3 regions of the Streptomyces sp. NPDC001100 genome follow, and region 3 is predicted to be linked to each of the others. Evidence: riboswitches for the same ligand, from Rfam matches in the RefSeq annotation. Region 3 holds a riboswitch; each other region holds the start of a gene.

The links. Region 3 has a riboswitch for cyclic di-AMP ahead of ACWDEW_RS21110 (NlpC/P60 family protein). Riboswitches for the same ligand answer to the same signal wherever they lie in the genome.
Region 1: another riboswitch for cyclic di-AMP. It lies ahead of ACWDEW_RS26545 (transglycosylase SLT domain-containing protein); the one in region 3 lies ahead of ACWDEW_RS21110 (NlpC/P60 family protein).
Region 2: another riboswitch for cyclic di-AMP. It lies ahead of ACWDEW_RS27910 (M23 family metallopeptidase); the one in region 3 lies ahead of ACWDEW_RS21110 (NlpC/P60 family protein).

The regions. Positions count from the first base shown of each region.
Region 1 is NZ_JBSFKO010000019.1:26,530-29,797, reverse strand. Features, by position in the region: gene ACWDEW_RS26555 (LacI family DNA-binding transcriptional regulator) at 1-574, shown strand, start outside; gene ACWDEW_RS26550 (HAD family hydrolase) at 681-1,487, shown strand; gene ACWDEW_RS26545 (transglycosylase SLT domain-containing protein) at 1,577-2,044, opposite strand; cyclic di-AMP (ydaO/yuaA leader) riboswitch at 2,048-2,219, opposite strand; gene ACWDEW_RS26540 (CocE/NonD family hydrolase) at 2,482-3,268, opposite strand, start outside.
Region 2 is NZ_JBSFKO010000020.1:148,479-151,746, reverse strand. Features, by position in the region: gene ACWDEW_RS27920 (HPr family phosphocarrier protein) at 1-56, shown strand, start outside; gene ACWDEW_RS27915 (GntR family transcriptional regulator) at 275-970, opposite strand; gene ACWDEW_RS27910 (M23 family metallopeptidase) at 1,158-1,913, opposite strand; cyclic di-AMP (ydaO/yuaA leader) riboswitch at 1,927-2,090, opposite strand; gene ACWDEW_RS27905 (M16 family metallopeptidase) at 2,293-3,268, opposite strand, start outside.
Region 3 is NZ_JBSFKO010000013.1:208,427-211,694, forward strand. Features, by position in the region: gene ACWDEW_RS21105 (DUF1996 domain-containing protein) at 1-1,139, opposite strand, end outside; cyclic di-AMP (ydaO/yuaA leader) riboswitch at 1,474-1,647, shown strand; gene ACWDEW_RS21110 (NlpC/P60 family protein) at 1,701-3,268, shown strand, end outside.

The DNA.
Region 1 (3,268 bases), on a different contig from region 3:
CATCCCGTTGGTGGCCTGCGGCAAACCGCTCGGCCCCGCCTCCAAGTACAGCTACGTGGCCGCGGCCGACCGCGACGGCGCCCAGGAAATGGTCCGCCACCTCATCTCCCGCGGCAGACGCCGCATCGCCATGGTCACCGGCCCGCTCGACGCGCCGGGCGGCCCCGACCGCCTGGCCGGCTACCGGGACGTCCTCACGGAGGCGGGCCTGCCCCACGACCCCGCACTCGTCGTGGAAGGCGACTACCGCCGCACGGGCGGCGAGGAAGCGGCCCGCAGACTCCTGACGCGGGCCCCCGACCTGGACGCGGTGTTCGTGGCGTCGGACCTGATGGCTCTGGGAGTCGTCAACACCCTCCAGCAATCCGGCCGTTCGGTCCCGGATGACATCGCTGTCGGAGGCTTCGACGACTCGGCGGCGGCCACGGCGATCACCCCGGCCCTCACGACCATGCGCCAGCCCTACGACCGCATCAGCGCCGAAATGGTCCGCATGCTGCTCGCGCAGATCGCCGGCGAGGACACGGCGGGCGTGATCCTGCCCACCGAACTGGTGATCCGGGAGTCGGCATAACCGCCGTAACTGTCAAACCAACCGGAACTCGGGTCAACGTATGTGAAGGCAGCAGCCGTCCGGTTCGTGTCGAGTCGGTGGGGCGTTCCATCCGTATTCTCTGATCATGGCCGCACCCCTCGCATATGCACTGATCGCCACCGACCTGGACGGGACGCTGCTGCGCGGCGACGACACGCTCTCCGACCGGTCCCGCATCGCACTGGCGAGGGCGTCGGCGGCCGGCGCCCGGCACCTGGTCGTCACCGGCCGGCCCGCTCCGAGGGTGCGCCCGCTCCTCGAAGACCTCGGCAGCAGGGGGCTCGCGGTGTGCGGACAGGGCGCGCAGTTGTACGACGCCGGCGCGGACCGTCTGCTCTGGTCGGTCACCCTGGACCGTGAGCTGGCGGAGACCGCGCTCGGCAAGATCGAGGCGGAAGTGGGCCAGGTGTTCGCGGCGGTCGACCAGGACGGAGTGGACGGCCTCACCCTCATCGAGCCCGGCTACTTGATGCCGCACCCCACGCTCCCCGCCGTACGGGTGGGCAGGCGCGACGACTTGTGGTCCGAACCGATCAGCAAGGTGTTGCTCCGTCACCCCGCCCTGGAGGACGACGAGTTGGCGTCCACGGCCCGCTCGGTGGTCGGTTCCCTGGCCTCGGTCACCATGTCGGGTCCCGGTACCGTCGAACTCCAGCCACTCGGCATCACCAAGGCGACGGGCCTCGCCCTGGCGGCCCGCCACTTGGGCCTGACCCCGTCCGACACCATCGCCTTCGGCGACATGCCGAACGACATCCCCATGTTCGACTGGGCGGCCCACGGAGTGGCGATGGCCAACGCCCACCCCGAACTCAAGGCGGTGGCCGACGAGGTGACGAAGTCGAACGAGGACGACGGCATCGCGCTGGTCCTGGAAAGACTCCTCGACTGAAGCGTCTTTCAGGGGCGCGGGAACCGCGCGACCAGCCACGACGGCGCGGCAGACGGACAGACAACCCGTCGTGGCTGATCCGACAGTCTCTAGTAAGCCCCGTACACGTTGTCGATGGAGCCATACACGGCCGCCGCGTAGTTGCAGGCGGCGGTGATGTTCGCAACCGGGTCGTACGGATCGAACGAAGTCCCGGCAACGTGATACGCGTTGAACGTCGGGTCGATCACCTGGAGCAGCCCCTTCGACGGCGTACCCGCCGCCGCGTTGGAGTCCCAGTTGTTGATCGCGTACGGGTTGCCGGACGACTCACGGATCACGTTCCGGTAGATCCCGTTGTACGTACCCGGAATTCCCTTCTGCGCCATGATCGCGAGCGACTCACGGATCCACCCGTCAAGGGTGTTGGGGTATCCGGCGAGCGTGGTCGACGAGGTCGTGGCGGCCGAGGCGGTGGTCGCCCCGACGACAGGCAGCGCGAGGATCGCGACACCGGTACCGGCGACAACGACACGGCGGACAAGGCGGGCGCGGCGGGACTGAGCGGATGCAGGCATGACGAGGTTCCTCTCCGTCGCCTGCGAGGTGAGCTGTCGGGTTCGGGCTGGGAGGTGCCCGGCCACGCCCTCACGGACGTGACTTAACCCCGAGCCGTCCCGGTCGCAGCGACCGGTCCGGCGACTTACCTGGGTCCCCCGCTCCTGCCGTGCGAGAAGTTCGTGACTGGGATGCCGGGCGGCGGCAGGATTCGGCGTTCCGCTCGACAGGCCCGGAAACTATGCGAGAGCACATGTCCGGAACAAGTGGCGGAATCACACCTAACCCCTATTGACCTTGGTCTGAGGCGTATGGGGCACTTGATCCTTTGCGTAAGCCAAGGTTCAACTGTCAATAACCACAAGGGAAACGTAAAAACGCAGGACCACAGGCCACGCACACAAACGCGTGACCCAACTCACGGCGAGATAAAGAACGGCAAATCGGGCATTCGTCCTCAACTGGCAGTTCTCGGAATCCTTTTCTCCCAAGTGCGGTGAAAGATCACTTCGCTGCCCTCGGTGCAGATCACCTCATTCGAGGTAATAAAGTCCGTTTCGTCGCAGGTGATCTCGGACCGCGTCCGCACGGTCGTGTCCCATCCCAGCTCCGGCCGATGCAGCCGGATCGTCCAGTCGGACCGCGTGCGGGCGGACAAAGGGTCCGACTCGTCGATCGTGTACGTCTCCAGCGCGTCCTCGGTGAATTCGAGCCCGTCCGGATACACCCGCGTGCCGCCGTACCGGGGATCCACCTCCAGCCGCCACTCACCCTTCGCCACATCCCGCACGACCAGCCGCTCGGGCCGCGGCTCGTCCAGCGTGGCGGGGTGGTTGACCCCGATCGGCGCGGCCTCCTCGGGCTCGTCGAAGCGAATGTCGTACGTCAACTCCCTTTCCCGCACCGGAAGTTCCATCGCACATCCCTCCGGATCCAGCGTGAACCCCGCCCCGGACTCCGGCTGCGGCCAGATCCAGGGCCAGTACGCCGACGACACCGCGAGCCGGATCCGATGGCCCGGCGGAAACGCGTGCCCGATGCCGTTCAGTTCGAAGGTCACGTCCTCCGTGGTGCCCGGCGTCCACGGCACCGCCCGGTCCCGCCCGTGCCGGGCCGACAGGTTCAGCACACCGCGGGTGACCAGCGTCGACGACCCGTCCGGCGCGACATCGCACAGCCGCGCGACCACCTGCCCGCGCGGCACACCGCAGGTCAGCCGCAGCCGCACCCTCGGCCGCCCCAGT
Region 2 (3,268 bases), on a different contig from region 3:
ACCGGCTGGCGAAGCTGGTCGCGGAGGGTCTTGAGGAACTCCCCGAGACCGTCTGAGCCCCCCTCTTTGCGCCTAAACCGGCGCCGCTCTCGCGGAGGTGGTTGCGCTCCGTCGGGGTTCCTCAATTGATGGTTGCGGTGCTTTTCTCCGCAAAACCACGTACGCAACCTCGAAGGGCTCGCCCGAATTACCGGGCGAGCCCTTCGCAATTCCATTCGCGGGCAGCAGAAATAATCCCCCGCGAATTACCTCTTCTTTGTATACGGCGCCCGTGTTAATGCCGGAGACCCGACATGTTTACGGGAGGTTGCGAAGTCCTCACACGCTCCGTGCCGTTCGCCCCGCCGGGAAAGCGCAGCCGGTGCGCGCTGCCCGCGCGCTCGGTGTGCAGGGCGGTGATCGCCCGCGCGCGCTCGGCGTCGCCGCGCGCCACGGCGTCCACGATCGCCCCGTGCTCCGCCCAGGACTCCACGGGATTGGCCGGCGCCTCCACCGCGTACATCCAGGCGATCTTGTGCCGCAGCTGGGTCAGCATCGAGGTCAGGGCGGGGCTCCCGGAGGCCTGGGCCAACGTCTCGTGGAACCAGCTGCCCAGGGAGCGCAGATCCTCGCTGTTGCCCCTCCTGGCGCGCTCCTGGCCCAGCCGGACGAGGCCGCGCAGCACCTTGAGGTGAGCCTCGGTGCGCCGCTGGGCGGCCCGCGAGGCGCCGAGCGGCTCCAACAGCATCCGCATCTCCAGCAGGTCGGCGGCCTCCTGCTCGGTCGGTTCCGCGACGCACGCGCCCGCGTGCCGCCGGGTCACCACGAACCCCTCCGCCTCCAGGGTCCGCAGGGCCTCCCGCACGGGGACGCGCGAGACGCCGTAGCGGCGCGCGAGGAGTTCCTCCGTGAGCCGGCCGCCGCGCTCGTAGACACCGGCGACGATGTCGTCCCGGATCGCCGTGCATACCGAGTGCGCCGGAATACGCATGTCCGACCTCCGCCTTAATCCCCGTGAAACGTCGACGATTGACGTGTGTTCCGTGACTCTATTGCAATCAGCGTGAATTTCCGATGGCGGACCGGAATCCATGGATATTTTTTGGACAGGAGGGGTCCGGAAACGCCGAAAGCCCCGGCCGACGGGCCGGGGCTCCGGGAAGTGCGCTGGTGCGTCGTCAGACGTTGACGCCGTGCTTGCGGAGGTAGGCGACGGGGTCGACGTCGGAGCCGTACTCGGCGGTCGTCCGGGCCTCGAAGTGGAGGTGCGGTCCGGTGACGTTGCCGGTCGCCCCGGAGAGGCCGATCTGCTGGCCCGGGGTGACCTTCTGGCCGACGGAGACGCCGATGGACGACAGGTGGCCGTACATGGTGTACATGCCGTCGGCCATCCTGATCACGACCTCGTTGCCGTACGAGCCGCCCCAGCCGGCCTCGACGACGGTGCCGGAGCCCACCGCGTGGACGCTGGTGCCGGTCGAGGCGTGGAAGTCGATGCCCGTGTGGGCGCCGGAGGACCACAGGGAGCCGCCGGTCTTGTAGCCGGTGGACACATAGGAGTTGGCGACCGGCGCGACGAAGGTGTTGAGCCTCTTGCGCTCGGCCTCGCGGGCGGCGCGCGCCTGGGCCTCACGGGCCGCCTCTGCCTGGGCGGCGGCCTTGGCGCGGGCGGTCTCCTCGGCCAGCGTCTCGGCGGCGGCCTGCTGCTGGGCGACGGCCTGGGCGTCGATCTTCTGGGCCACGGAGTCGCCGATGGCGACGACGGGCGTGAGTCCGGTCTGTTCGGGGGCGGGCTCCGCGGCGAACGCCGGGGCGGCGGCCAGGGTGCCTACGACGCCGGAGGTGGCGAGAGCCGCGACACTCGCGGCGCGAACGGTGGTGCGGTGGGTCCGGCTCGGGCGACGGTGCTTCCCGGTGGCGCGGGTGAACGCCATGAAGTGGCTGGTCCTTTCCTTCCTTCTCGCCTACCGGGTTAGCTGACGGGTTCGGAGCAGGAAGGTCTCCTACGGACTCCCCCGCCACGCGCGCGGGCGTCCGATTCACCCCAGGGACTCATGTGGGTCCCCGGCTCCCCTGGCTCGCGCCGTACGGGGACTCGGCGATGACTGTCCGGTGCCGCGAGTGCGGCGCGGTGCCTGACGGACAGCCGGACCGACGCTAAGGGGGGCCACTTTCAATCCCCAAACGGATCACGGGTTTTGTTGCGCATGCCACAGGGCAGACGGGCAACCTCTCCCTCAATTCGGACAATAGGGAGCCCTGGTGACGCTTCAGTCACCAGGGCCTCCCCACGCGCGCGTGCCGCTCCTGCGGCTACTCCGCCGGAACGACGGTCACTTCGCCGATACCGAGGGCCTCGACGGGCTCCTTGATCTGCTCCGCGTCGCCGACGAGGATCGTCACCAGACGCTCCACCGGGAAGGCGCTCACGACCGCCGCGGTGGCCTCCACGGTGCCGGTCGCGGCGAGCTGCCGGTACAGCGTCGCCTGGTAGTCGTCGGGCAGGTGCTGCTCGACCTGGTCGGCCAGCGTGCTCGCCACGGCGGCCGCGGTCTCGTACTTGAGCGGCGCCACCCCGACGAGGTTCTGTACGGCGATGTCCCGCTCGGCGTCGGTGAGTCCGCCCTCGGCGAGCTTGCGCAGCACCGTCCACAGGTCGTCCAGGGCCGGACCGGTGTTCGGGGTGTCCACGGAGCCGCTGATGGCGAGCATCGACGCGCCCGTGCCGTCCGGTGCCGAGCGCAGCACCTGGCCGAACGCCCGCACACCGTAGGTGTAGCCCTTCTCCTCGCGCAGGACGCGGTCCAGGCGGGAGGTGAGGGTGCCGCCGAGGCAGTACGTGCCGAGTACCTGGGCCGGCCACACGCGGTCGTGCCGGTCGGCTCCGACGCGGCCGATGAGCAGCTGCGTCTGGACGGCGCCGGGCCGGTGCACGATCACGACCCGCCCGCTGTCGTCGGCGGTCACCGGCGGCACGGGGCGCGGCTGGGCGGTGGAGCCGGTCCATGAGCCCAGAGTGTCGGCGAGCAGCGCGTCCAGGTCGATGCCGGTGAGGTCGCCGACGACCACGACGGTGGAGGTCGCGGGGCGAACGTGCCGGTCGTAGAAGGCGCGTACGGCCCCGGAGTCGATCTTCTGGACGGTCTCCTCGGTGCCCTGGCGCGGGCGCGACATGCGCGAGCTCGCCGGGAACAGCTCCTTGGAGAGCTCCTTGGCCGCGCGGCGGGACGGGTTGGCCGTCTCGTGCGGGATCTCGTCGAGGCGGTTGCGGACCAGCCGCTCGACCTCG
Region 3 (3,268 bases):
TGGAACTTGAAGGTGCGCACCACGTCGCTGCCCGCCGGGCACAGCGGGTACTTGTCCTTGAGCTGCCGGTCCTCGAACCCGGTGCAGCTCCAGGAGGCGTTGGCGTTGGCCGGGCCGTTGACGAAGGCCTTGGCGTCGCCGGTGATGATGCGCAGGAGGCGCGGCATCGCGACGACCTTGCTCTGCGGGTTGCCCTCGAAGGTCAGGGTGACCTGCTTGGCCGTGACGATCTCACCGGTGTTGCCCTCGGTGCCGCCGCCGGGCTTGTCGGCGTCCCGCTCCTGCTTGCCGTTCTGCAGGCGCAGCACGGGCCAGTAGTAGGTGGACTTGTCGCCCGGGTTCTCGCAGCTCGTGTCGGCGTTCGCGAGGTCCTGGTCGCTGGCGAAGGCGTTGTTGGACTGGTTGCCGATGTAGTCGTGGAAGTGGTGGGCGCCGTTGCTCACTCCGGGGGCGACGATCACGTTGTCGGAGTTGAACAGGCCGTTCTCGTTCACCCCGCAGGCGGTGACGAACGTGCCGCGGGAGGCGCCCGCCTGCTCCTGCGGAGCGTTCACGTTCGGCTGTACGGAGGTGATGTCCGCGTAGTCCGAGGCGACGGGCCCGTTGGTGGTCTGCTGGCCCTGACCGCCCTGACCGCCCTGGCCGGAAGCGCTGGCGCTGGCACTGGCACTCTGGTTGTCGCCGTTGCCGCCCTGGTCGCCCGTCTCGTTCGTGGGCGCGATCAGGGTGCAGCCGGCGAGGGCGTCGAGCCCCTCCGGGCGGTCCCCGACACGTGCGATGGCGTCGTCGATCCGTCCGATCGTCGCCGCCCGCTTCTCCTTCAACGGATTCATGATCGCGTTGTCGGCGAAGGAGGCGTCCTGCCGTATGGACTCCGTCGAGTCCCGGAGTTTCTGGTAGGCCTCGGTTATCTGCTGGTCCAGATTCGCGAGTTCCTTGTCGACGTCGGCCTTCGCCCCGTCCGGCACCGTCGTCAACTGGGTGCCGATGTCCGGGCAGTCGATCGTCGCGCCTCGCGATGCCGCGTCCGGAGAACCTTGTTGGGCGGAGTCACCGCCCCAACCGCCTTCGGACGCCGACGCGTAGACGTTCGCCGCCACCAGTCCTCCGCCGCCCAGCATCAGGGCGACTGCTGCCATCGTCGCGCGTCGTGCGCCTGTGGGGCGTCTGCGCGTGTTGCGTGCCAAGGAAGTTGCTCCTACACGTATCGGTCGGCCCGGCTCGTTCCGGCATGGAAATCCCCCGACCCAATACGGAGCCCGGTCCCGATGTGTTCAACCGTCCCAGAAATTCATAGCGACCTCTTATGGATCACCCGCCCCGGCGGGCCTCTGACCCCTCGACACACCAGGGCGAGGTAAAGGTCACAAATACGTATCGGACATATCGCGCTTCAACCTTCACACGAGGCACACACGTTGGCTAAGTTGACGTCCAGGCCGTACGACCTACTCCGGCGATCGGCGCCGGGCCGCACGGCTTGCGCCGAGTCCGGCGTGCCGCTCGCGGCAGCCGGAGCCGGGGACCCAACCGAACTTGGGGTGAATCGGTCCAACCGCCCTTCAGGGCACGGACCGTAGGGCAAACCTTCCGTGATCGACGCCCGAACCCGACAGCTAACCCGGTAGGCGCGAAGCGGAAGGAGCACGTCTGCCATGCCGGCAGAACGACGCACGCGCACCGGAGGCAGTGGCCCCACCGTGGACGACCGACCCAGCCGCGACGAAGTCCAGCGGCGGATCAACTCCCTTTACGACAGGGCCGAGACGGCCACCGGAAACTACAACGCCACGCGTGCGATGTCCGGGAAACCGCGCAAGCGTGTCGAGTCCCGCCCCGGCGCGTCACGTCCTTCCGACCCCGCCGTCGAAGCCGTCACCCGGCAGCTGTTCGACCGCGCCCGCACCCAACTGGGCCCGACCGTACCGGCGATCCTGCCGCCCGGCAGAACCCCGGCCCGCCCGGCCGAGTCCCGACCCGAGCGGTCCGAACGTCGTCCCGAGCCCCAGGGCACCGGCCTCGCGCTCGAAGCGCAGCCCGGCCGCGCCGTGGCCGAACTGACCGCGGGGACAATCGCCGCACCGGAGCTCACTGCCCCGCAATTCACGTCACCCGTAGCGGAGTTGACCGCAGCCCCCATCGCCGCCCTGCCTCCCGCCGCACAGCAGACACAGCAGTCCCCTGTGATGCCGCAGATGTCGCAGACGCAGGCACCTCAGGCTCAGGTGCCGCAGATGTCCCAGATCGCCCAGATCGCACAGATGGCTCAGGCTCAGATGGCGCAGACGCCTCCGGCGACCGTCCTCGACCTGCCGCCGGTACCGCCCGCCCCGGCCGTGGATATGCCGCCCGCGCGCGTCATGGCACCACAGCAGTTCGCGACCGCACCTGCACCGGCCTTCGACCCGCTCACCGCGAGCCTGGACCTGCTCCCGGCCATCGGCGCACCGCGCACCGAGACCGCGCCGACGGGCGCCACCTGGCCGCCCCCGGAGACGGCCTGGCCCGCCCCGGAGACCACTTGGTCCACCGGGCAGATGCCCGTGGTGGAGCAACAGACCTGGGCGACAGGGCAGATGCCCGCGGTGACCCAGCAACAGCCTTGGTCCACCGGCCAGTTCCCGGCAGTGACCGAGCAACAGATGTGGTCCACCGGGCAGATGCCCGCAGTGACCGAGCAACAGATCTATTCCACAGGGCAGATGCCCGCGGTGACGGAGGAACCTGCTTGGTCCACCGGGCAGATCCCTCTGATCCCCCAGCAGCCCACGGCCCAGCCCGACTGGCAACCCGCACCGGAACCGTCCTGGCGCCCGCCGCAGCAGGAGTGGCAGCCGACCGCCCCCGCCCCCGAGGTCTCCTTCGCCGCGGCCCCCTCCGTCGCCCCCACGCTCGCACCCTCCGCCCCTCCGGCCATGGCCCCGGAAGTCACACTCCCGCCGGCCCCGGCCATGAGCCCGGCGCCTGCCGCCGTCACCGCACCGGACGCCGGCACCCAGAGCAAGACCGCCACCGCCCTCGCCTTCGCCCGCGCACAGATCGGCAGGCCCTGCCTGTGGGGTGCGGCGGGACCGGACGCGTACGACTGCTCCAGCCTCACCCAGGCCGCCTGGAAGGCAGCGGGCGTCCTGCTCCCGCGCACCGCCCAGGAACAGTCGGGCGCGGGCGCCCTCGTCCCCCTCACGGACATCCGCGCCGGCGACCTGATCTTCTTCTACGACAGCATCGACCACGTCGGTCTCTACACCGGCAACGGCCTCATGATCCA